One region of the Enterococcus sp. AZ170 genome, then DNA from elsewhere that is predicted to be linked to it. Evidence: a T-box and tRNA genes for the amino acid it is inferred to sense, from the RefSeq annotation. Region 1 holds a T-box; the other holds one or more tRNA genes.

What was found. The T-box of region 1 lies ahead of argS (arginine--tRNA ligase). A T-box ahead of a tRNA ligase gene usually reads a tRNA of that ligase, here a tRNA-Arg.
Region 2: it encodes a tRNA-Arg, which carries the amino acid that the T-box ahead of argS (arginine--tRNA ligase) is inferred to sense. The anticodon was not compared.

What each region holds. Positions count from the first base shown of each region.
Region 1 covers NZ_CP172947.1:1,959,176-1,971,052, reverse strand. The annotation lists gene IGJ55_RS09490 (SDR family oxidoreductase) at 1-584, shown strand, start outside; gene IGJ55_RS09485 (PTS sugar transporter subunit IIA) at 590-1,006, shown strand; gene IGJ55_RS09480 (mannose/fructose/sorbose PTS transporter subunit IIB) at 1,008-1,499, shown strand; gene IGJ55_RS09475 (PTS mannose/fructose/sorbose transporter subunit IIC) at 1,511-2,326, shown strand; gene IGJ55_RS09470 (mannose/fructose/sorbose PTS transporter subunit IID) at 2,338-3,198, shown strand; gene IGJ55_RS09465 (zinc-binding dehydrogenase) at 3,220-4,449, shown strand; gene IGJ55_RS09460 (penicillin-binding transpeptidase domain-containing protein) at 4,744-6,780, shown strand; gene tsaB (tRNA (adenosine(37)-N6)-threonylcarbamoyltransferase complex dimerization subunit type 1 TsaB) at 6,911-7,630, shown strand; gene rimI (ribosomal protein S18-alanine N-acetyltransferase) at 7,614-8,162, shown strand; gene rimI (ribosomal protein S18-alanine N-acetyltransferase) at 8,166-8,636, shown strand; gene tsaD (tRNA (adenosine(37)-N6)-threonylcarbamoyltransferase complex transferase subunit TsaD) at 8,633-9,673, shown strand; T-box leader at 9,735-9,940, shown strand; gene argS (arginine--tRNA ligase) at 10,135-11,826, shown strand.
Region 2 covers NZ_CP172947.1:3,408,763-3,420,639, reverse strand. The annotation lists gene IGJ55_RS16380 (response regulator transcription factor) at 1-406, opposite strand, end outside; rRNA gene IGJ55_RS16375 (16S ribosomal RNA) at 1,178-2,738, shown strand; rRNA gene IGJ55_RS16370 (23S ribosomal RNA) at 3,013-5,924, shown strand; rRNA gene rrf (5S ribosomal RNA) at 6,022-6,137, shown strand; tRNA gene IGJ55_RS16360 (tRNA-Val) at 6,152-6,224, shown strand; tRNA gene IGJ55_RS16355 (tRNA-Lys) at 6,231-6,303, shown strand; tRNA gene IGJ55_RS16350 (tRNA-Leu) at 6,316-6,397, shown strand; tRNA gene IGJ55_RS16345 (tRNA-Thr) at 6,431-6,503, shown strand; tRNA gene IGJ55_RS16340 (tRNA-Gly) at 6,512-6,583, shown strand; tRNA gene IGJ55_RS16335 (tRNA-Leu) at 6,598-6,683, shown strand; tRNA gene IGJ55_RS16330 (tRNA-Arg) at 6,782-6,855, shown strand; tRNA gene IGJ55_RS16325 (tRNA-Pro) at 6,939-7,015, shown strand; partial or broken gene IGJ55_RS16320 (transposase) at 7,596-7,931, opposite strand; partial or broken gene IGJ55_RS16315 (IS110 family transposase) at 8,359-9,476, shown strand; partial or broken gene IGJ55_RS16310 (transposase) at 9,615-10,596, shown strand; gene IGJ55_RS16305 (hypothetical protein) at 10,853-11,877, shown strand, end outside.

The DNA of each region.
Region 1 (11,877 bases):
ATATGTTTGGAAAAATTGATGCCTTGGTAAATAATGCGGGAATTAACATTCCAGCGCTGTTGGCAGATACAAATCAATTGGATAGTCCCTATGAATTAAATGACGCACTTTTTGAAAAGATGGTGAATATTAATCAAAAAGGCGTTTATCTAATGAGTCAAGCTGTTAGTCGATACTTAATCAAAGAAGGAGCTGGTGTGATTATCAATATGTCTTCTGAAAGTGGACTTGAGGGTTCAGAAGGACAAAGTTGTTATGCTGCAACTAAAGCGGCAATCAATAGCTTTACTCGTTCTTGGTCAAAAGAATTAGGCAAATTAGGCATTCGAGTAGTAGGGATTGCACCAGGTATTATGGAGGAAACGGGCTTACGGACAGCAAGTTATGAATCCGCTTTAGCTTATACGAGAGGAAAGACAGTGGACGAAATCAGAGCGGGCTACAGTCAAATAAGTACAATTCCACTGGGGAGAAGTGGAAAATTGGTTGAGGTGGCAGATTTAGTCGTTTATTTAATATCAGATCGTTCTAGTTATCTCAGTGGGGTGACAATCAATGTTGCTGGTGGGAAGACGAGGGGGTAACTTGAATGACAAAAGTAGTGCTAGTAGCGCACGGAAAACTTGCTTTAGAGATGAAAAACTCTGCTGAAATGATTTTTGGTCAATTATCTCATTTTTCTGCGATTGAATTTTCCAAGCATGATGGATTAGAAAGCTTGTCTGAAAAAATAATGAAAGACCTTAAAAAATCAAATGAAGAAACGCTGCTTATTACGGATCTTTTCTGCGGCACACCTTACAATGCTAGCTGTAGTATTTGTATGAAAGAACCAACACTGCAGATCGAAGTGATTTCAGGTATGTCATTACCAATGGTGTTGGAAGTAGCGGCTATGATTGATGCAACACCGCTCAGTCAAGTCGTTAACATAGTGAAAGAAGCTGCGGCTGAAACTGTAAAATCATTTAAAGAACAAGTTATTAAAGACGAGGAGGAATTTTGAGATGGAAATAAAATTAGCAAGAATCGATGATCGATTGATCCATGGACAAGTAGCAACTGTTTGGGCTAAAGAAGCAGGAGCTCAACGAATCATCGTTGTTAGCAAAGAAGTAAATGAAGATGAGATCCGCAAAACCTTAGTTAAACAAGCCGCACCTCCAGGGATCAAAGTCAATATTGTTGACGTAGAAAAAGCCATCAAAGTGTATCAAAATCCTAAATACAAAACAGAAACAGTGTTCTATTTATTTACGAATCCTAGCGAAGTTGTAGCATTAGTTAAAGGTGGGGTCCCATTAAAGACAATCAATATCGGCGGTATGCAATTTAGAAATGGTAAGACACAGATCACGAAAGCCATCTCTGTTAGTCAAAGAGATATAGAGGCATTCTATGAGCTGAAAGAATTAGCAGTTACGTTAGATTGCCGTGTTGTTGCAACAGATCCTAAAATCGATTTTGAAGGGAAATTAAAAGAAGCAGTTACGAATTAAGGAGGAGCAAAATGGCGTTATCGATAATTCAAATTGTACTGATTTTTATCTTTTCATGTGTTGCGGGTATGGGGAGTGTTTTAGATGAATTTCAAACCCATCGCCCTTTAATTGCATGTACCATTGTTGGATTGATTTTAGGTGACCTGACAACAGGAATTATTTTAGGTGGAACATTAGAGCTGATTGCTTTAGGTTGGATGAATATTGGCGCGGCACAATCACCAGACTCTGCTTTGGCAAGTGTGATTGCGACAATCTTAGTAGTAGTCGGGCATCAGGACATTCAAGCCGGTATTGCAATTGCTTTGCCAGTGGCCGCAGCAGGCCAAGTTTTAACAGTAATTGCTCGGACGATTACGGTCGCTTTTCAACACGCTGCGGATAAAGAAGCCGAGACGGCAGCTTTTAACAAAATTATTTTTCTTCATTTTAGTGCATTATTTGTTCAAGCGCTACGTGTAGCGATTCCTGCGACGATTGTTGCCATATTTGTTAGTGCGGAAATGGTCAATAAAATGTTGGCAATGATTCCAGAAGTCGTTACAGGTGGGCTGGCAGTAGCTGGCGGCTTTATTGTGGTAGTCGGGTATGCCATGGTTCTAAATATGATGAGTGTAAAATACTTGATGCCATTTTTCTATTTAGGGTTTGTTTTAGGTGGCTATTTGGAATTTAGTTTGCTTTCATTTGGTGTGATTGGTTTAATCACTGCATTGATTTATGTTCAATTGAATCCTAATTTTACTAAGTCACTCACCTTACAACCAAACGAACAGATGGTTTATTCAGGAGCAATTGTTGCAGACGATGAATTAGATGATTAGGGAGGAAAAAAATGGAGACAATAGTGAGCGAAACGATTGAGGAGCAGCCCTTACAATCCGTCATCACAAAAAAAGATTTAATGATGACGTTTGTTTTTTCAAACTTTCAACAAGCATCTTTTAATTATGAACGGATTCACGCACTTGCTTTTTGCGTAGACATGATTCCGACAATCAAGAGAATTTACCATACAAAAGAAGAACAGTCGGAAGCGCTAAAACGACATTTAACATTCTTTAATACAACACCAGCTGTCTGTGGTCCTGTGATTGATGTAACGATTGCGATGGAAGAAGCCAAAGCAAGTGGCGCTGATATCGATGATGGTACGATCAACAGTTTAAAAGTGGGCTTGATGGGTCCGTTAGCAGGTGTGGGCGATCCCTTAGTTTGGGGGACTCTGCGTCCGATTGCAGCAGCAATCGGTGCCTCACTTGCTTTGTCTGGGAATATTTTGGGTCCTATTCTCTTTTTTATAGCTTTTAATGCCGTTCGTCTGAGCATGAAATGGTTTGGTTTAACTTATGGATTCAGAAAAGGTTTAGACATCGTTAAAGATCTGTCAGGTAATCTTTTGCAGAAATTGACGGAAGGTGCGACCATTTTAGGGCTATTTATCATGGGTGTCCTTGTGACTAAGTGGACAACGATCAATATCCCTTTAGTTGTGTCAAAAACACCTGGACAAGATGGAAAAATGATTGTTACGACAGTTCAAAATGTGTTGGATGATTTAGTTCCTGGGCTGTTAGCCTTAGGATTGACCTTGTTAATGATGAAATTATTGAAGAAAAAGGTAAGCCCGATTGTATTGATTTTTGTTTTATTCGCAGTGGGAATTGTAGGGTATGGATTAGGTCTTTTAAATTAAAATAGTTGGAGGTATTTTAGGATGGAAACAAAAGCAGTCCGTTTATATGGAAAAAAAGATTTACGCTTAGAAGCGTTTGAATTACCTGAAATTAAAGAGGATGAAATTTTGGCCTCTGTTGTGACAGATAGTATTTGCATGTCTACATGGAAACTGGCTAATCAAGGTCAAGAACACAAAAAGGCACCGCAAGATTTAGAGCACAACTCAATTATTATTGGGCATGAGTTTTGCGGTGAGATCTTAGAAGTGGGTAGTAAATGGCAAGGGAAATACCAAGCAGGAGAGCGCTACGTAGTACAAGCAAACCTTCAATTGCCAGATCGTCCAGATTGTCCAGGATATTCCTATGCCTATACAGGAGGAGATGCAACGTACATCATTTTATCGCGAGATGTTATGGAGCAGGACTGCTTAATTCCATATAAAGGAGAGACTTACTTTGAAGGCTCATTGATCGAACCTTTATCATGTGTGATTGGCGCATTTGAAGCAAATTATCATTTGATTGAAGGCTCTTATGAACATAGAATGGGAATCAAATCAGATGGTCATCTACTAATTATGGGCGGTACCGGTCCAATGGGCTTATTAGCAATCGATTATGCCTTGCATGGGCCGACCACACCTAAAAAAATTGTGATCACGGATATGAGTGACGAAAAATTAAAACGTGCTGAAAAATTATATCTAAGTCAAAATGGTATTGAAGTGACATATCTCAATGTAAAAGAGTTAGAAAATCAAGTTGAGGTTCTAAAACAAACGGTTTCTGGAGGATTTGATGATATTTTTGTAATGGTTCCTGTTTCGGACGTTGTCGCGGATGCTTCTAAATTACTGAACCCAGATGGCTGTCTGAACTTCTTTGCAGGGCCGCAAGACAAATCATTTTCAGCACCAATCAATTTCTATGATGTACATTATTCATTCACTCATTATGTTGGAACTTCAGGTGGAAATACAGAGGACATGCGCAAGGCTGTTGAACTGATTGAAAAAAAACAAGTAAAAGTTGCCAATGTCGTCACGCATATTTTAGGGTTGGATGCGGTAGCCGAGACAACCTTGCATCAACCAGAAATTGGTGGAGGGAAGAAGTTAGTTTACACACATTTGTCTTCTAAATTACTTCCATTAGCGGAAATGGAAAACCATAATGCTCAATTAGCTGATATCCTTCACAAGACTGATGGTATTTGGAGTAAAGAAGCAGAAGAATATGTACTAAAGAGTTTTAATAGAATTTAAAATATACAAGGAAAGTCATTCGTAAAATACGAGGCTTTCCTTTTTTAGGGTTAAAAGCTATGGCTTTCATAAAGTTTTTTGCTACCATAATTTTTTTGACTATACCTGCAAATGAATAGATGAAAACATTATTGTATCGCTGACTATAAATAAAATTGTACTTATAATATTTATCAGCGCAAAAAAAGTCGAATTATTTATAATTTTGATAAATACTTCTTTTTTCTATCATAGATTTAGATGAATAAGGTATAATGAATAGATAGAAAGAAACAAGATTTGGGGGATTGGAAAATGGAAAGAGTGACCAAAAAAAAAGGAAATAAACCAGTGATCATAGTGATTAGCGCTGCCGCAGCTGTAATAGTTTTGGCGGGAGGTTATTTTGCTTATAGTTCGTGGCAGAAAAATCAAGAGTTGAATAAAGCAGAAAAATCGGCGAAGTCTTTTTTAAACTATCTTTCAAAACAAGAATTTGAGCAATTACCTGAATTACTAAATGAAACTTCTGTAAAAGAAAGTGGTTATGATGATGCCAAAGTTGTAGAAAAATACCAAACGATTTTTTCTGGTATTCAAGCGCAAGGAATCAAGAGCAAAAACATCAAAGTCACCCAAGAAAAAGAAGGAAAATACACATTTACTTACAATTTAGAGATGACTACGCCACTTGGCAATCTGACAGATTTATCCTATAAAACAACGATCCAAAAGGATACTGACACATATAAAATCAACTGGGCGCCTAATCTGATTTTCCCTGAAATGACAGGACAAGACAAAATTTCGATTGGGGTAGATGCAGCAAACCGAGGAGAAATCATCGATCGCAATGGAGAAGGCTTAGCTGTCAACCAAGCTTTTGATCAAGTAGGCATTGTACCTGGGAAACTAGGAGAAGGACAAGAAAAAACGAATAATATCAAAGCATTTAGTGATCAGTTCAAGATTTCTGTAGATGAAATCGAACAAAAACTCAAGCAATCATGGGTCCAAGCGGATTCTTTCGTACCGTTAACAGTCTCTTTTGAACCAGTTACGACTTTGCCAAAAGGAGCTGCCTCTCAGGATGCGACTGTTCGTTATTATCCATTGAAGGAAGCATCTGCGCAATTGGTTGGCTATGTTGGCACAATCACAGCAGAGGACATTGAGAAAGACCCAACTTTAAGTAGTAATGGCGTTGTTGGGAAAGTTGGTTTAGAGCAGGCTTATGATAAACAATTAAGAGGACAAGACGGCGGTAGTATCACGATTACTCAGGAAGACGGTACACCAAAAAGTGTCCTTCAGCAAGTGGATAAAAAGGATGGCGAAAAAATCCAGTTGACGATTGATAAGAATGTACAATCTCAAGCCTATAACATTTTCAATAATCGTCCAGGAAGTGCTGTGATCATGGCCCCTCAACAAGGCGATTTATTAGCAGCAGCTAGTTCACCATCCTTTGATCCAAATAAGATGGCGAATGGCATTTCTCAAACGGATTATGATGCGTATGCAACCAATGAAAACTTACCATTTACTGCCCGATTTGCGACAGGATATGCGCCTGGATCGACCTTTAAGACAATCACCGGCGGAATTGGCTTAGATGCCGGCACCTTAAAACCAGAAGAAGAAATTGCAATCAATGGCTTGAAATGGCAAAAAGATGCATCTTGGGGGGATTACTTCGTGACCCGAGTTAAAGAAGCTAGCCCAGTAAATTTAAGAACAGCATTAGTCAATTCTGATAATATTTATTTTGCAGAACAAACCTTACGGATGGGTGAAGAAACATTCAGAACAGGTCTGGACAAATTTATCTTTGGCGAAAAACTAGATTTGTCGATCCCGATGAATCCAGCACAAATCTCGAATGAAGATAAATTTAATTCGGAAATTTTATTGGCAGATACAGGATATGGTCAAGGACAACTGTTAGTGACACCGATTCAACAGGCTGCTATGTATACTGTTTTCCAAAATGAAGGGAAACTTGTTTATCCGAAAATTGAACTGAATAAAGAAACAAAAGTGAAAGAAAATGTGATCAGTGCAAATGCAGCGAATACAATTGTGACTGATTTGTTAGGTAGCGTAGAAGATGAAACGGGATACGTTCATAATATGTATAATCCAGATTTCTCTTTAGCAGCCAAAACTGGAACTGCCGAAATCAAAGAGAAGCAAGATACAGTCGGGAAAGAAAATAGCTTTCTTTTAGCGATGGATCGCAGTAATAATAAATTCTCTGCGATGATCATGGTAGAAGATTCTCGAAAAAATGATACGGCAACCAATATCAGCAAACCGTTGATTGATTATTTAGAAGCGAATAGCAACTAATCAATCAAGCGAGAGGTAAAGCGCAACAAGCGATTTTGCCTCTTTTTGCTTTTAATTCTTCATGTTTTTACGAAAGAATAAAAATATGCTACAATAGACCAACTAGATGATGAAAGAAAGGGACTTTTTTGTGCGGATTTTAGCAATCGATACCTCGAATCAAACGTTGGCAGTTGCAGTTTGTGAAGAGAAGAAACTATTAGGACAATATACAATCACCGTAAAACAAAACCATAGCTTAACTTTGATGCCTACAATCACACGATTAGTAAAAGATATTGGGTTGACACCTACTGACATTGATCGAATCGTTGTGGCTCAAGGACCAGGTTCTTATACAGGCTTACGAATTGGTGTAACGACAGCGAAAACACTTGCGTATACACTAAAGAAAGAATTAGTTGGTGTTTCAAGTTTAAAGACCTTAGCTGCCAATTGTGTGCGGATTGAAGGCCCCATTATTCCAGTATTTGATGCCCGAAGAAATAATGTTTACACTGGGGCTTATGAATATGTTGATGGCAAGTTGAAGATGATCAAAGCAGATCGCCATAGTGCAATAGACGTGTGGTTAGAAGAATTAAAAGAATTTGAACAAGTTTATTTCGTTGGAGAAGATGTTGAAAAATTCCGTGTTCAAATCGAATCAGTATTACCCCATGCACAGATCAATCCAATTACTCAGTGGCAAATTCCCAGTGGTGTGACTCTTGCGGAAATTGGTGGAGAAGCGGAGCCAGAACCAGAAATTCACCACTTTTTGCCTAATTATTTAAAACGTGTGGAAGCAGAAGAAAATTGGCTAAAAGAACATACATCAGAGGTAGAAAATTATGTTGAAAAAATTTAATCTTTTTCATAGTATTCTAGGAAAATTCTTTAAAAATCGACCCTATGATGCCAGAACGGTCGAAATTTCAAAGCAAGAATATTTTATACGTGCAATTGTACTTGATGATATCAAAGATCTTCTTTCGATTGAAAGAGAAGTCTATGCTGGGGAATTACCTTGGACAAAAACAGCATTTTTGATGGAACTTCAAGCAGCAGAGCCGCACTTATATTTACTTATTCAAAAGGATGAGCAAACGATTGGTTTTGTTGGATGTCGGATATTTGGTAAAGATGCGCACATTACAAATGTCGCTGTTTTGACTCAATATCAAGGAAATGGAATTGGTAGTTTTTTGATCAGAGAGGTCCAGGAATTTGCAAGAGTCAACGATTGTCAAACAATTTCTTTAGAAGTAAGGATCAGCAATAAAAATGCTCAACGTGTATATCGGAAACTGGGTTTTGTTTCGAATACGATCAAACCAGCCTATTATTCGGAAAATAAAGAAGATGCATTAGAAATGATGTTACACTTAAAAGAAGAGTGAAAGATGTATTATTCAAAAGAACAATTACCAGTAAATCAGGCGGCGGAAAAACTTTGGACTTTAAGCAATCAGTCATACAGCAATGGTTCGCCGTGGTCCCTAGAACAATTTAGCCTTGACTTAACTCAAAAAACGAGTGATTATCTTGTGCTGATCGATCAAGAACAATGGCTTGGTTTTGTCAGTTATCACTTGGTTTTAGATGAAGTGGAGATCACTCATGTTGTGATCAACAAAGATTTTCAACACCAAGGGTATGGTAGTCGATTAATCGATCAACTGATCCAACGCTTTGTTGAACAAAACGTTTCTCAGGCTTTTTTAGAAGTACGTGTGTCTAATTCAAAAGCACAAAAATTATATGAAAAAAAAGGATTCAAACCCATCAACCGTCGAAAAAATTATTATAGTCATCCTAAAGAAGACGGAGTGGTCATGTGTTTAACTGTTAAGGAAGTGAAAATGAGTCAATGACTTTTTTTAATAAGGAAAGAAAATTAATACTCGCTATTGAAAGTAGTTGTGATGAGACGAGTGTTGCCATTATTGAAGATGGTTCCCTGATATTGTCGAATGTCGTAGCTTCTCAAGTCAAAAGTCATCAGCGTTTTGGCGGTGTGGTGCCAGAGGTGGCTAGTCGTCATCATGTGGAAGAGATTACATTATGTATTGAAGACGCTTTGACAACAGCGGATGTCAAACCCAGTGAATTGAGTGGGGTTGGTGTTACTTATGGCCCAGGCTTGGTTGGGGCGTTATTGATTGGGATTTCGGCTGCTAAAGCATTTGCTTGGGCACACGATTTACCGTTGATTCCAGTGAATCATATGGCTGGCCATATTTATGCAGCCCAATTTGTAGAACCGTTGCAATTTCCCTTAATGGCACTATTAGTGAGTGGCGGTCATACAGAACTGGTTTACATGAAAGAAACAGGCTCATTTGAAATCGTCGGCGAAACACGAGATGATGCAGCTGGTGAAGCGTATGATAAAGTGGGTAGAGTTTTAGGATTAAGCTATCCGAGTGGGAAAGAAATCGATAACTTAGCGCATCAAGGTCAAGATACTTATCAATTTCCACGAGCAATGATTAAGGAAGATAATTATGATTTTAGTTTTAGCGGGTTGAAAAGTTCCTTCATCAATACAGTTCATAATGCGCAGCAACGAGATGAGGAATTAGTGATTCAAGACTTAGCGGCAAGTTTTCAGGAGAGTGTCATTGACGTTTTAGTAGCCAAAACAATTCGTGCTTGCCAAGAGTATCCAATTAAGCAGCTAGTGATGGCCGGTGGTGTCGCAGCGAATCAAGGCTTACGTGATCGGCTAAGAGCAGAAGTTACAAAAAAACTACCAGGAGTAACCTTTATTGTGCCACCGCTTAGATTATGTGGTGACAATGCGGCGATGGTCGGAGCTGCGGCTTTTGTTGAAGCAGAAAAGGGTCATTTTGCCGATTATCAATTAAATGCTGATCCTAGTTTGACCTTTATGACTATTAAAGAGTAAAAATCAACAACCAAACACTAGGCATAGCGATAAATATTTGCTATAATAAATCCAGTTTCATATTGATTCATTGAAAAAGAGAGTACTTCATTAGAATTAACCAAGCGATTTCGGGAGGGTGAAAGCCGAAGATAATCAAATGAAGGAAACGCACTTTGGAGAATCTGCATAGGCAGACGGTTATCTACCGTTACTAGATTAAGAGGGTTCATCTTTTGCAAAGAATGAACAATTAGAGTGGTACCGCGGGAAAATCTCGTCTCTGGTGTTTTTTAACACTAGAGACTTTTTTGTTGTTCATCACTCCACTTTGTGTGATCTCATCAATTTATAAGAGCTAAAGCTCTAAAAATCGAAGGAGTACGATTGGCATAGCTAGAGTGGAGGATGAAGAATAGTTGAAAAATAAAGTGAGAGAAGTTACCTTTTAAACAATATAATCAACCATCAGGAGGATATTTATGAACAACAAAGAAATCGTAGCAAAAGCCATTTTTGAAGTGGTAAAAGAAGACCTATCATTAGAAACAGTTACAGAATTATTGGAAAATCCTAAATCTGCCGATCATGGAGACGTTGCTTTTCCAGCCTTTTCATTAGCTAAAGTATACCGCAAAGCACCGCAACAAATTGCGGCTGATCTAGCAGAGAAAATTGGTGGAACAGACTTTGAAAAAATTGAAGTAGTTGGACCTTATTTGAACTTTTTCATGAATAAAAAAATGGTCAGTCAAACAGTCATCGGCCAAATTGCAAAAGAAAAAGGACATTACGGAGATAGTTCGATCGGTGAAAAGGGAAACGTCCCGATTGATATGTCGTCACCTAATATCGCTAAACCAATTTCGATGGGACATCTGCGCTCGACTGTTATTGGGAATTCGATTGCTTTTATTCTTGAAAAAATCGGCTACACCCCGATTCGCATCAATCACTTAGGCGATTGGGGCACTCAATTTGGTAAGTTGATCGTGGCTTACAAAAAATGGGGTTCTGAAGAGGCTGTTAGAACGGCACCTATCACTGAATTATTACGTCTATATGTGCACTTTCATGAAGAAGCTGAAACACAACCTGAACTAGATGAACAAGCTCGTGCTTGGTTTAAACGACTAGAAGAAGGCGATGCACAAGCAACAGAACTATGGCAATGGTTCCGTACAGAATCGTTGAAAGAGTTTGACAAAATATATGCAATGCTGGAAGTTTCGTTTGATTCTTATAATGGAGAAGCTTTCTACAATGATAAAATGACTGAAATCGTTACAATGTTAGAAGAAAAACATTTATTACAAGAAAATCAAGGAGCAGAAATCGTTGATTTATCTGCTTATGATTTGAATCCAGCATTGATCAAAAAATCAGATGGGGCCACGCTTTATATTACACGGGATTTAGCTGCGGCTGTTTATCGCAAACGGACATATGATTTTGCAAAAGCAGTCTACGTTGTAGGGAATGAGCAAAGTAATCACTTCAAACAATTGAAAGCTGTTTTAAACGAACTTGGATTTGATTGGTCTAAAGATATGCATCATATTCCATTTGGATTGATTACTCAAGGTGGTAAAAAATTATCAACTCGTAAAGGGAAAATTGTTTTATTAGAAGAGGTATTAAACGAAGCAGTTGAACTAGCAAATCAGCAAATTATGGAAAAAAATCCTGATTTGCCAAATCGCGAAGAAGTGGCTAGACAAGTGGGGATCGGTTCAGTTATTTTCCATGATTTGAAAAATGATCGCTTGAATAATTTTGACTTCGCCTTAGAGGAAGTTGTTCGTTTTGAAGGGGAAACAGGCCCCTATGTGCAATATACTCATGCACGTGCAATGAGTATATTAAGGAAAGCTGATTTTACGATTGATGAGACAAAAGAATATGCCTTAGATGATAAAGAGAGCTGGGAAGTGATCAAGTTATTGCAAAAATTCCCAGAAGTTGTTATCCAAGCAGCTGATAAATATGAACCATCAGTGATTGCAAAACATGCGATCCAAGTTGCACAAGCCTTTAACAAATACTATGCTCATGTTAAAATTTTAGCTGACGATGAACAAAAAGAATCACGTTTAGCTTTAGTTTATGCCATGGCAACAATTATCAAGGAAGATTTAAGATTGCTTGGTTTACATGCGCCAAATGAAATGTAATCTGATCTATTGATTAAAGATTGATTTAAGAATAATCGCCTCTAATTGTCG
Region 2 (11,877 bases), 1.4 Mb from region 1:
ATGAACCAGTTTCAAGAATATCAGGTTCATCCGCTTTAAGTTGCATTTGGCTACGTCTCAAAATAGATTTAACACGTGCCATGACTTCTAATGGATTAAAAGGTTTTGTAACGTAATCATCTGCTCCGGCTACAAGTCCCTTGATTTTATCCATATCAGTTGTTTTGGCGGTTAACATGATGATCGGGATCTGTGACTCTTTTCGTAATTCTTTCACAACTTGCATCCCATCCATGATCGGCATCATGATATCCAAAATAAGAAGGTCGATATCTGCTATTGTCCGAATCTTAGACAAAGCTTCTTTTCCATCATAAGCTTTTACTACTTCATAGCCTTCGTTGTGTATATAAATACTCAGCAGTTCTACAATTTCTTTGTCATCATCAGCAACTAAAATTTTCATATCATTCATTTCCCCCATTATATAGTAGAATTCTTCTCCTTCATTCTAACAAAAAACTGAGAAAATTGACAAAAACAAAGCGAAGTTATGGGAAATTTAGAATCTGTTACTAAAAATTAAGAAATAACTAAAAAAATAGGTTTTTCTGCTTAAAAACGAACAATAAAGAACAAAAGTAATAGAATAATCGGTAACGAAAAAAACTTTGAAAAAAATAGAAATTTTAGTTGACCTAAGCCCAGAAACTTGGTATATTATATCTTGTCGCAAGGCACCAATGAAACACGCCGAACGATAGAAATAACATAACATCCTAACGGGTGAAAAAAACTTTAGGAATCAGAAAAATTATTGTTGACAAATGATAACTGACCTGATAAACTAATGAAGTTGTCTCAGAAATGAATGGCAATGAAAAAGAAATAAAATAACAATTCAGGTTTTAAAAAACTTGAAAAATCAGGAAAAAGTTGTTGACAAATAACAACAAACCTGATAAACTAATGAAGTTGTCGGCGAAACGTTCGATAACATCAAGCAGAAAAAACTTTGAAACTTTTGAAGAAAAGTGTTGACATCAAATCAAAGATTTGATATGATATAAAAGTTGCTGCGAGGTAACACGGTAGACCTTTGAAAACTGAACAAAGTAAGACGAACCAAATGTGTAGGTTGTTTTTACAACGGTAAAAACAAACAACAATTTTTAACAAGCAAGCAATATGCTAGCAACCAAATGAGCTTATCGATCGCAAGATCGTGTTCAACTTTTATTATGAGAGTTTGATCCTGGCTCAGGACGAACGCTGGCGGCGTGCCTAATACATGCAAGTCGAACGCTTCTTTTCTACCGAGTGCTTGCACTCATTTGAAAAGAAGAGTGGCGGACGGGTGAGTAACACGTGGGTAACCTACCCATCAGAGGGGGATAACACTTGGAAACAGGTGCTAATACCGCATAATAGTCGACACCGCATGGTGTTGATTTGAAAGGCGCTTTCGGGTGTCACTGATGGATGGACCTGCGGTGCATTAGCTAGTTGGTGAGGTAACGGCTCACCAAGGCCATGATGCATAGCCGACCTGAGAGGGTGATCGGCCACACTGGGACTGAGACACGGCCCAGACTCCTACGGGAGGCAGCAGTAGGGAATCTTCGGCAATGGACGAAAGTCTGACCGAGCAACGCCGCGTGAGTGAAGAAGGTTTTCGGATCGTAAAACTCTGTTGTTAGAGAAGAACAAGTAGGAGAGTAACTGCTCTTACCTTGACGGTATCTAACCAGAAAGCCACGGCTAACTACGTGCCAGCAGCCGCGGTAATACGTAGGTGGCAAGCGTTGTCCGGATTTATTGGGCGTAAAGCGAGCGCAGGCGGTTTCTTAAGTCTGATGTGAAAGCCCCCGGCTCAACCGGGGAGGGTCATTGGAAACTGGGAGACTTGAGTGCAGAAGAGGAGAGTGGAATTCCATGTGTAGCGGTGAAATGCGTAGATATATGGAGGAACACCAGTGGCGAAGGCGACTCTCTGGTCTGTAACTGACGCTGAGGCTCGAAAGCGTGGGGAGCAAACAGGATTAGATACCCTGGTAGTCCACGCCGTAAACGATGAGTGCTAAGTGTTGGAGGGTTTCCGCCCTTCAGTGCTGCAGCTAACGCATTAAGCACTCCGCCTGGGGAGTACGACCGCAAGGTTGAAACTCAAAGGAATTGACGGGGGCCCGCACAAGCGGTGGAGCATGTGGTTTAATTCGAAGCAACGCGAAGAACCTTACCAGGTCTTGACATCCTTTGACCACTCGAGAGATCGAGCTTTCCCTTCGGGGACAAAGTGACAGGTGGTGCATGGTTGTCGTCAGCTCGTGTCGTGAGATGTTGGGTTAAGTCCCGCAACGAGCGCAACCCTTATTGTTAGTTGCCATCATTCAGTTGGGCACTCTAGCGAGACTGCCGGTGACAAACCGGAGGAAGGTGGGGATGACGTCAAATCATCATGCCCCTTATGACCTGGGCTACACACGTGCTACAATGGGAAGTACAACGAGTCGCTAGGCCGCGAGGTCATGCAAATCTCTTAAAGCTTCTCTCAGTTCGGATTGTAGGCTGCAACTCGCCTACATGAAGCCGGAATCGCTAGTAATCGCGGATCAGCACGCCGCGGTGAATACGTTCCCGGGCCTTGTACACACCGCCCGTCACACCACGAAAGTTTGTAACACCCGAAGTCGGTGAGGTAACCCTTGTGGAGCCAGCCGCCTAAGGTGGGATAGATGATTGGGGTGAAGTCGTAACAAGGTAGCCGTATCGGAAGGTGCGGCTGGATCACCTCCTTTCTAAGGAATATTACGGAAACTTACACATTCGTCGACACTTTGTTCAGTTTTGAGAGGTTTACTCTTATAAATAGAAGATATCAATTGATTTTTTCTATTCATATAGTTCTCTCAAACGAATTGTTCATTGAAAACTGGATATTGAAGTAAAAAAGTAATCAAAACAAACCGAGAACACCGCGTTGAAGAGTTAATTAACTGTTCGAAGCTTATTTTATTGGTGACGCCTCTATCGCTAGAGAAACGAACCAAACAATTGACCGTAAGGTCATAAGGTTAAGTGAATAAGGGCGCACGGTGGATGCCTTGGCATTAGGAGCCGATGAAGGACGGGACTAACACCGATATGCTTTGGGGAGCTGTAAGTGAGCTATGATCCAGAGATTTCCGAATGGGGAAACCCAACATCTTTTATAGGATGTTACTTTCCAGTGAATACATAGCTGGTTAGAGGTAGACGCAGAGAACTGAAACATCTTAGTACCTGCAGGAAGAGAAAGAAAATTCGATTCCCTGAGTAGCGGCGAGCGAAACGGGAAGAGCCCAAACCAACAAGCTTGCTTGTTGGGGTTGTAGGACTCCGTTGTGGTAGTCTGTCAAGATAGTCGAAGAACCTGGAAAGGTTCGCCAAAGTGGGTAATAGCCCCGTAGACGAAATGTTGGCAACACCTAGGAGGATCCTGAGTACGGCGGAACACGAGAAATTCCGTCGGAATCCGCGGGGACCATCCCGCAAGGCTAAATACTCCCTAATGACCGATAGTGAACCAGTACCGTGAGGGAAAGGTGAAAAGCATCCCGGAAGGGGAGTGAAATAGATCCTGAAACCGTGTGCCTACAACAAGTCAAAGCCCGTTAATGGGTAATGGCGTGCCTTTTGTAGAATGAACCGGCGAGTTACGATTGCATGCGAGGTTAAGGTGAAGAGCCGGAGCCGCAGCGAAAGCGAGTCTGAATAGGGCGAATGAGTATGTAGTCGTAGACCCGAAACCATGTGATCTACCCATGGCCAGGTTGAAGGTGTGGTAAAACGCACTGGAGGACCGAACCCACGTACGTTGAAAAGTGCGGGGATGAGCTGTGGGTAGCGGAGAAATTCCAAACGAACTTGGAGATAGCTGGTTCTCTCCGAAATAGCTTTAGGGCTAGCGTCGAAGTTAAGAATGATGGAGGTAGAGCACTGTTTGGACTAGGGGCCCATCTCGGGTTACCGAATTCAGATAAACTCCGAATGCCATTCATTCATATTCGGCAGTCAGACTGCGAGTGATAAGATCCGTAGTCGAAAGGGAAACAGCCCAGACCACCAGCTAAGGTCCCAAAATATATGTTAAGTGGAAAAGGATGTGGGGTTGCACAGACAACTAGGATGTTGGCTCAGAAGCAGCCACCATTTAAAGAGTGCGTAATAGCTCACTAGTCGAGTGACCCTGCGCCGAAAATGTACCGGGGCTAAACATATTACCGAAGCTGTGGATCACACCTCTGGTGTGATGGTAGGAGAGCGTTCTAAGGGCGTCGAAGCTAGATCGTGAGGACTAGTGGAGCGCTTAGAAGTGAGAATGCCGGTATGAGTAGCGAAAGACGGGTGAGAATCCCGTCCACCGTATGACTAAGGTTTCCTGGGGAAGGCTCGTCCGCCCAGGGTTAGTCGGGACCTAAGCCGAGGCCGAAAGGCGTAGGCGATGGACAACAGGTTGATATTCCTGTACCAGTTGTTTTTGTTTGAGCAATGGAGGGACGCAGGAGGCTAAGGAATGCATGCGACTGGAAGTGCATGTCCAAGCAGTAAGTCTTGAGTAGAGTCAAATGCTTTACTCTGTACGGACAAGCTGTGATGGGGAGGGAAATAATAGTACCGAAGTTCCTGATGTCACACTGTCAAGAAAAGCTTCTAGTGAGAAAACAACTGCCCGTACCGTAAACCGACACAGGTAGTCGAGGAGAGTATCCTAAGGTGAGCGAGCGAACTCTCGTTAAGGAACTCGGCAAAATGACCCCGTAACTTCGGGAGAAGGGGTGCTGACTTCGGTCAGCCGCAGTGAATAGGCCCAAGCGACTGTTTATCAAAAACACAGGTCTCTGCAAAATCGAAAGATGAAGTATAGGGGCTGACGCCTGCCCGGTGCTGGAAGGTTAAGAGGATGGGTTAGCTTCGGCGAAGCTCAGAATTGAAGCCCCAGTAAACGGCGGCCGTAACTATAACGGTCCTAAGGTAGCGAAATTCCTTGTCGGGTAAGTTCCGACCCGCACGAAAGGCGTAACGATTTGGGCACTGTCTCAACGAGAGACTCGGTGAAATTTTAGTACCTGTGAAGATGCAGGTTACCCGCGACAGGACGGAAAGACCCCATGGAGCTTTACTGTAGCTTGATATTGAGTGTTTGTACCACATGTACAGGATAGGTAGGAGCCGATGAACCCGGAACGCTAGTTTCGGTGGAGGCGCTGGTGGGATACTACCCTTGTGTTATGAACCCTCTAACCCGCACCACTTATCGTGGTGGGAGACAGTGTCAGGTGGGCAGTTTGACTGGGGCGGTCGCCTCCTAAAGAGTAACGGAGGCGCCCAAAGGTTCCCTCAGAATGGTTGGAAATCATTCGCAGAGTGTAAAGGCAGAAGGGAGCTTGACTGCGAGACTTACAAGTCGAGCAGGGACGAAAGTCGGGCTTAGTGATCCGGTGGTTCCGCATGGAAGGGCCATCGCTCAACGGATAAAAGCTACCCTGGGGATAACAGGCTTATCTCCCCCAAGAGTCCACATCGACGGGGAGGTTTGGCACCTCGATGTCGGCTCGTCGCATCCTGGGGCTGTAGTCGGTCCCAAGGGTTGGGCTGTTCGCCCATTAAAGCGGCACGCGAGCTGGGTTCAGAACGTCGTGAGACAGTTCGGTCCCTATCCGTCGCGGGCGTTGGAAATTTGAGAGGAGCTGTCCTTAGTACGAGAGGACCGGGATGGACTTACCGCTGGTGTACCAGTTGTTCTGCCAAGGGCATTGCTGGGTAGCTATGTAGGGAAGGGATAAACGCTGAAAGCATCTAAGTGTGAAGCCCACCTCAAGATGAGATTTCCCATTTCTTTAAGAAAGTAAGACCCCTCAGAGATGATGAGGTAGATAGGTTGGAAGTGGAAGTGCAGTGATGTACGGAGCGGACCAATACTAATCGGTCGAGGACTTAACCAAAGAAACGAAATAAAAAAGTTTTTCGGAATGTTTGATTCTATTACTTCAATCCAGTTTTGAGTGAATAATCACTCAACTAAATAGCAACAACACCCAGTGTGGTGGCGATAGCGAGAAGGATACACCTGTTCCCATGCCGAACACAGAAGTTAAGCTTCTTAGCGCCGATTGTAGTGAAGGGTTTCCCTTTGTGAGAGTAGGACGTCGCCACGCTAAAGTGTTGTCTTGGAGGTTTAGCTCAGCTGGGAGAGCACCTGCCTTACAAGCAGGGGGTCGGCGGTTCGATCCCGTCAACCTCCATTTTTTGAGCCGTTAGCTCAGTTGGTAGAGCATCTGACTTTTAATCAGAGGGTCGCAGGTTCGAGCCCTGCACGGCTCATAGGAATATTTTGCGGGTGTGGCGGAATTGGCAGACGCACTAGATTTAGGATCTAGCGCCTTACGGCGTGGGGGTTCAAGTCCCTTCACCCGCATTTTTAGTCTTGTTTTTAACTAGGCGCTTATACGCCGGCTTAGCTCAGTTGGTAGAGCATCTGATTTGTAATCAGAGGGTCGAGGGTTCAAATCCTTTAGCCGGCATCCAGACTGCGGAAATAGCTCAGTGGTAGAGCACCACCTTGCCAAGGTGGGGGTCGCGGGTTCGAACCCCGTTTTCCGCTTAGCTTGTTCTTTCGCCGGGGTGGCGGAACTGGCAGACGCACAGGACTTAAAATCCTGCGGTGAGTGATCACCGTACCGGTTCGATTCCGGTCCTCGGCATTGCTTTGAAACACTATAAATGTCAATTGTACAATTGACAGAATAGATGTTGGCAAGTACGAAGTAGATGAATTCATCTGGCTTTGATCCTTGTTTTAGCACCCATAGCTCAACTGGATAGAGTGCTTGACTACGAATCAAGAGGTTAGGGGTTCGACTCCCTTTGGGTGCATAGTTGAAATGTCTGACTACGGTTTAGAGGGTAGTGGTACTAGTTCCTTTTAAGCATTTAGTCTTTTTTTATTATTATAGCTACGGGAAGTAGCTCAGCTTGGTAGAGCACTTGGTTTGGGACCAAGGGGTCGCAGGTTCGAATCCTGTCTTCCCGACCATTTTGTCATTATTTAAACCTGCACCAAAAAAATTTTTTAAGGTGTTAGGTACTGAGATAAATGTGTCGAAGAATCCGCTAGAATTAGCGGATTCTTTTTTATTGTGCGCTTTAATGCTTATTACGGGGTCGAAGCTATCAGCAGCTTCATAAGATAGGTTGCAACTTGAGTATACAAGAACTTTAGCAAATAATGCTTGGTTAAACAAGTGTTTGATATAATTGGGTGCAGTAGCATACACTTTATGGCAACCTTCGATCATCTCAAGAATTCGACTATAGTTCTCTTTTGCATGTTGACCATAATTAACATGGAGCTTCAATTGGTTATCAATACCGATAAGTGAATTTTTCAAAGTGGCTTGTTCCTTTTTGAAAAGTTCGATTGGAATTGCATCTTCATAATGGGCTTCTAGTAATTTCCTTTGTTTTCTTTTTTGACCACTCCTTATTCATTTTTTTGTGTCTCACCAATGTCTTACCTCCCTTGTCAAATAGTCTTTTGACCTCTTCTTTTTATTATATAGACATGGCTCGCAAAAGTCTTTATTCTTATCTAAATAGGACGAAAATATATAGTTCGTCCAACGCATTCCATGCTTTTCTTTTGCATCTGCAAATATTCGTTCAATTGTCTGTTTTCTCTTTCTATACATTTCTTTATTCAACGTCGTATGGCGTTGATGTTCAAGTTTGTCCATCAGATCAGCCCAAACATATCGAGTCACAACTTTTTGATGTTTTTCACTCAGAGTACAGGGTTCAAGTAATGGACAATGAATGCAGAGTTTTGGATTAGATTTATACGTTCGATAGCTCTCACGAGTGATTGTTGAAAATGACAAATGACTTATACCTTGAGAACAAAAATAAATATCATTAAACATAAATACTTCATAATCGAAGTAACCACTTTTGAAAAGTATAACTCATGTGGTTAATAAAAGTTAAACATAATAAAATATATAGTGGTACTGATTAGTATTGAAATCAATATATAGATGGAGGTGTGTACTATGGCTTGTAAAACACGCTCATAATAGACTTTAACAGTTAGACCAGAGCTTGGGACAAACACCCATGAGGGCGATCGCCCTCACCGAACAGAATGAAAACGAAAGTGATCGACCTGCAGGCTTTTTCCTGTCATACTTAGAGATGACAGGAGTGGCTTGTAGGTCGATCACTTATTGAGGTTCTGCTCCAAGTAACCTTGAGGGACAAACTAGATCATTCTACTTATTTGCACCAATCATTAGGTCATAGAACCTGCGTATAAAAATAAATTGTTTCTATAAGTAGAATAACCTCTTCTGTAATTTTTTTCAAGGAGGAATGTTGAAAATGGAAGATGTACTTCGTTCTTGTTGTGCTGGATTAGACATCCATCAAAAAGTAATTGTTGCGTGCATTATTCGTTCTGCTGAAGGGAAAAAACGCCCAGAAAAATTCTTTGGTAGTTTTGATACGACAACTCGTGGTCTTTTTGACCTATCTGATTGGTTGACTTCTTACGAAGTCACACATATAAGTATGGAAAGTACCGGTGTTTATTGGAAATGCGTGTGGCGGATTTTACAGAATCATTTTGAGCTGCAGTTAGCGAATCCTCGTCACATCAAAAATATTCCAGGAAAAAAACGGATATGAAAGATGCGGAATGGATTGCTCGTCTCACACGATTAGGAGTCGTTCCTACAAGTTTTGTTCCACCAGAACCTATTCAAGAATTGAGAGATTTAACACGTTATCGCAAACATTTAGTGGAAGATTTGAATCGGGAAAAAAATCGCGGACACATGGTAATACAGAATGCTGGAATCAAATTAACCTCGGTGATTAAAGATATCTACGGAAAATCAGGTAGAGCGTTGCTCTATGCTTTAGTAAAAAACAGGCCAATCACAGAAACACTCATTTTAGAGTGTGTTTATACAACATTACGCAGAAAAGTGCCTCAATTGCTTGAATCCCTAGAAAAACAATTAGTAGAAGTCGAAGAAACAATAAACGACTATCTCGTTCCTTATGAAGAATACGTAGAACGTTTAGAGGAAATCCCTGGAATCAATCGAAGAACGGCGGCAGTTGTACTTGCAGAAGTAGGAATAGATATGTCTGTTTTCCTCTCATCTGGGCATTTGGCTTCATGGGCAGGAGCGAGTCCAGGAAATAATCAAAGTGCTGGAAAGACGCGAAGTAAACGGGTAGGAAAAGGAAATTCTTATCTAAAAAAAGTCTTAGCACAAGGGGCACTGGCGGTTTCCCAAGGGAAACCTACTCGAATTCAAGCATTTTTCTTTCGAGTAAGAAGAAATGCTGGACACAAAAAATCGGTTGTAGCGACCGTTCATTTATTGTTACGTATCATTTATCGGATGTTTTCCGATCAGTCCCGCTATGATGAACTTGGAGAAAGTTATTTAAAAAATAGAAAGAACACTCTAATATATAACTGCTAAAGTGTTCTAGACCAATTATGGCTAACTACGCATTAGGTAGGAGGTAGCCTTTTTTTGTTTTTTTTACGAGTTTAGTTTTCGTATAATAAGTCCTAACGAAAAATCCAGATACCAGTCAAATTGATTGACATCTGGATTATTTTTAAAAATTATACCACAAATCAAGTCATTCTTCCTCTAGATTTTAGCTTTCAGTTAGAAAATAATGATATCGCATTCGCTATTGATCAATTAGTTGAAAGTATTCCCGAGGCACATTTTCTTCCTTTTCACCATCAAATGGGCCCTTCTTCTTATCATCCGAAAATGATGATGAAGATGATTTTATGTGCCTATACACAATCTGTGTTCTCTGGTCGAAAGATTGAAGCTTTAACGAAGGATAGTATCCGGATGATGTGGCTCACTCAAAGTTATCAGCCGAGCTATCGAACGATCAATCGTTTCCGTGTGAATCCCTTAGTGAACGCACTCCTTCGGGAGTGCTTCGTCCAATTCCGTAGTCAATTAGTCAAGGAACAATTAATCGATGAAGATGACATTTTTATAGATGGCACAAAGATTGAAGCCAACGCAAATAAATATACCTTTGTTTGGAGAAAATCCGTTGATAACTTTGACAAAAAGCTCACTGAGAAATCAACCTTCCTTTATAATGAATTTTCGAAATTATTCTATTCGTACAGATAAGTATGGGTTTACACGGTATTTAAAACAATATGAACGTGAAGACTGCTCGAATAGTCCTCTTCGAAGCCAATGTACAAAAGCGAAGAGTAACAAGAATTGTGGGATTCATAAGAACATGAACTGGGAATACTTTAAAGCGAGGATTCAACAGCTACTTTCAGAAGCAAAAACAGGTAAACTCTACCGTCAACGAAAAATTGACGTTGAACCAGCTTTCGGACATTTGAAAGCTTGTTTAGGCTTCACTCGGTTCTCTGTTCGAGGAAAACAGAAGACACATAATGAAATTGGCTTTGCGTTAATGGCTGTAAATTTAAGGAAATATCGATTGAATAGACCCAATAATAAACATGATTCTCCCCATAATCTAAAAAATAGAAGACTGAAAATCTTTTTTATGATTTTCGGTCTTCTATTTTTTGGTTCTTAGGACTTACGTCCCAAACTCTAGTTTGCATGGTAGGAATGGGTGTTGGAATATACTTAGTAAGATACTGTATTTGGAACAGTTAGAATAGACTAATTCTGGCTTTTTTTTTGTATTTTAAGCATAAAATAGAAGAAAAAAGTATTTCTATAATTTCTTAATAAACTGTGAATAAAAGAAAAAATTTTGTTGCTTAGCATAAAGTATTAAAAAAATGCTGGCTTTTTATTAGAATTAAGTTAAAAAAGGTGGAGATTAAATGGGTGAAAGGATGAGAATGTTTATTGCATTATTCTTATGTAAGAAAAAATGTATTCCACAAAAGAAATTATGTGAAGGAATTATAAGTGAAAGTCATTTTTCAAATATGATATCAGGTAAGTATCATTTTGACCAGCAAACATATTTTTTGATGTTAGATAGAATGCAGGTATCAAATCATTTTAAAAATATGAGATTAACAAATGAGTTATTTAAACATTTTTTTATTGATAATATTTATGAGATCGCTGATTTATTTTCAAATTGTCAATTTGAGTCTGCAATGTTCAAATTAGACTGTATTAATTTTGATATTTTCTATTCTTTAATCAATAAAATGTCTGAATTAATTTCTTCAGAAGATTCAAATGTTATAGAACTAGTTTTTTGCTTAAAAAAAATTTATGAAGGAGCCTCTGCTTGTAATGAGCAGTTGATAAAAATAGGAAGATGTACGGATAGTATCGAGAAGAAAGTGAATTGGCAAGTTGAAGAAGTTATACAAATTATGGCAAGTTTAAATACAGAGGTCGAAAATACTGTTTTTCAAGATGAAGTGAGTGATTCAGACTGTAATCAAAAGCAATTAATGCTGCTTATCATGGAGCATATAACAAAAGAAAGCTTTCAAGATAGTCTAGAATTGATTGATAAGAATAATGAGAAATTACCTAAAGACAATTTTCTAAAGATCATTAAGAGTTTTTGCTTGTTAGAAATTCGCGAAAAGGAACTTGCAAAAGAAGAATTAAAAAAAGTCAAAGGAATAATTTACAATAAAACACTAGAGCATATTTATATGTATTGTTGTATTAATTTAGAAGAAAATATTAATTTTTTACATTATGAAGAGACAATGCTTTTGTGTTGTAGTTTTTTTTGTAACAATCATGTGCTTTTATATCAAAAAGCTGCTATTAGAAGCTTGGCCCATTTTTATTTTAATCATAGAAAATATAAAAAAGCTGCTGAATACTTAATAAAATCAGAAAAGTTGACTAAATATACTATGTGCAACAAAAA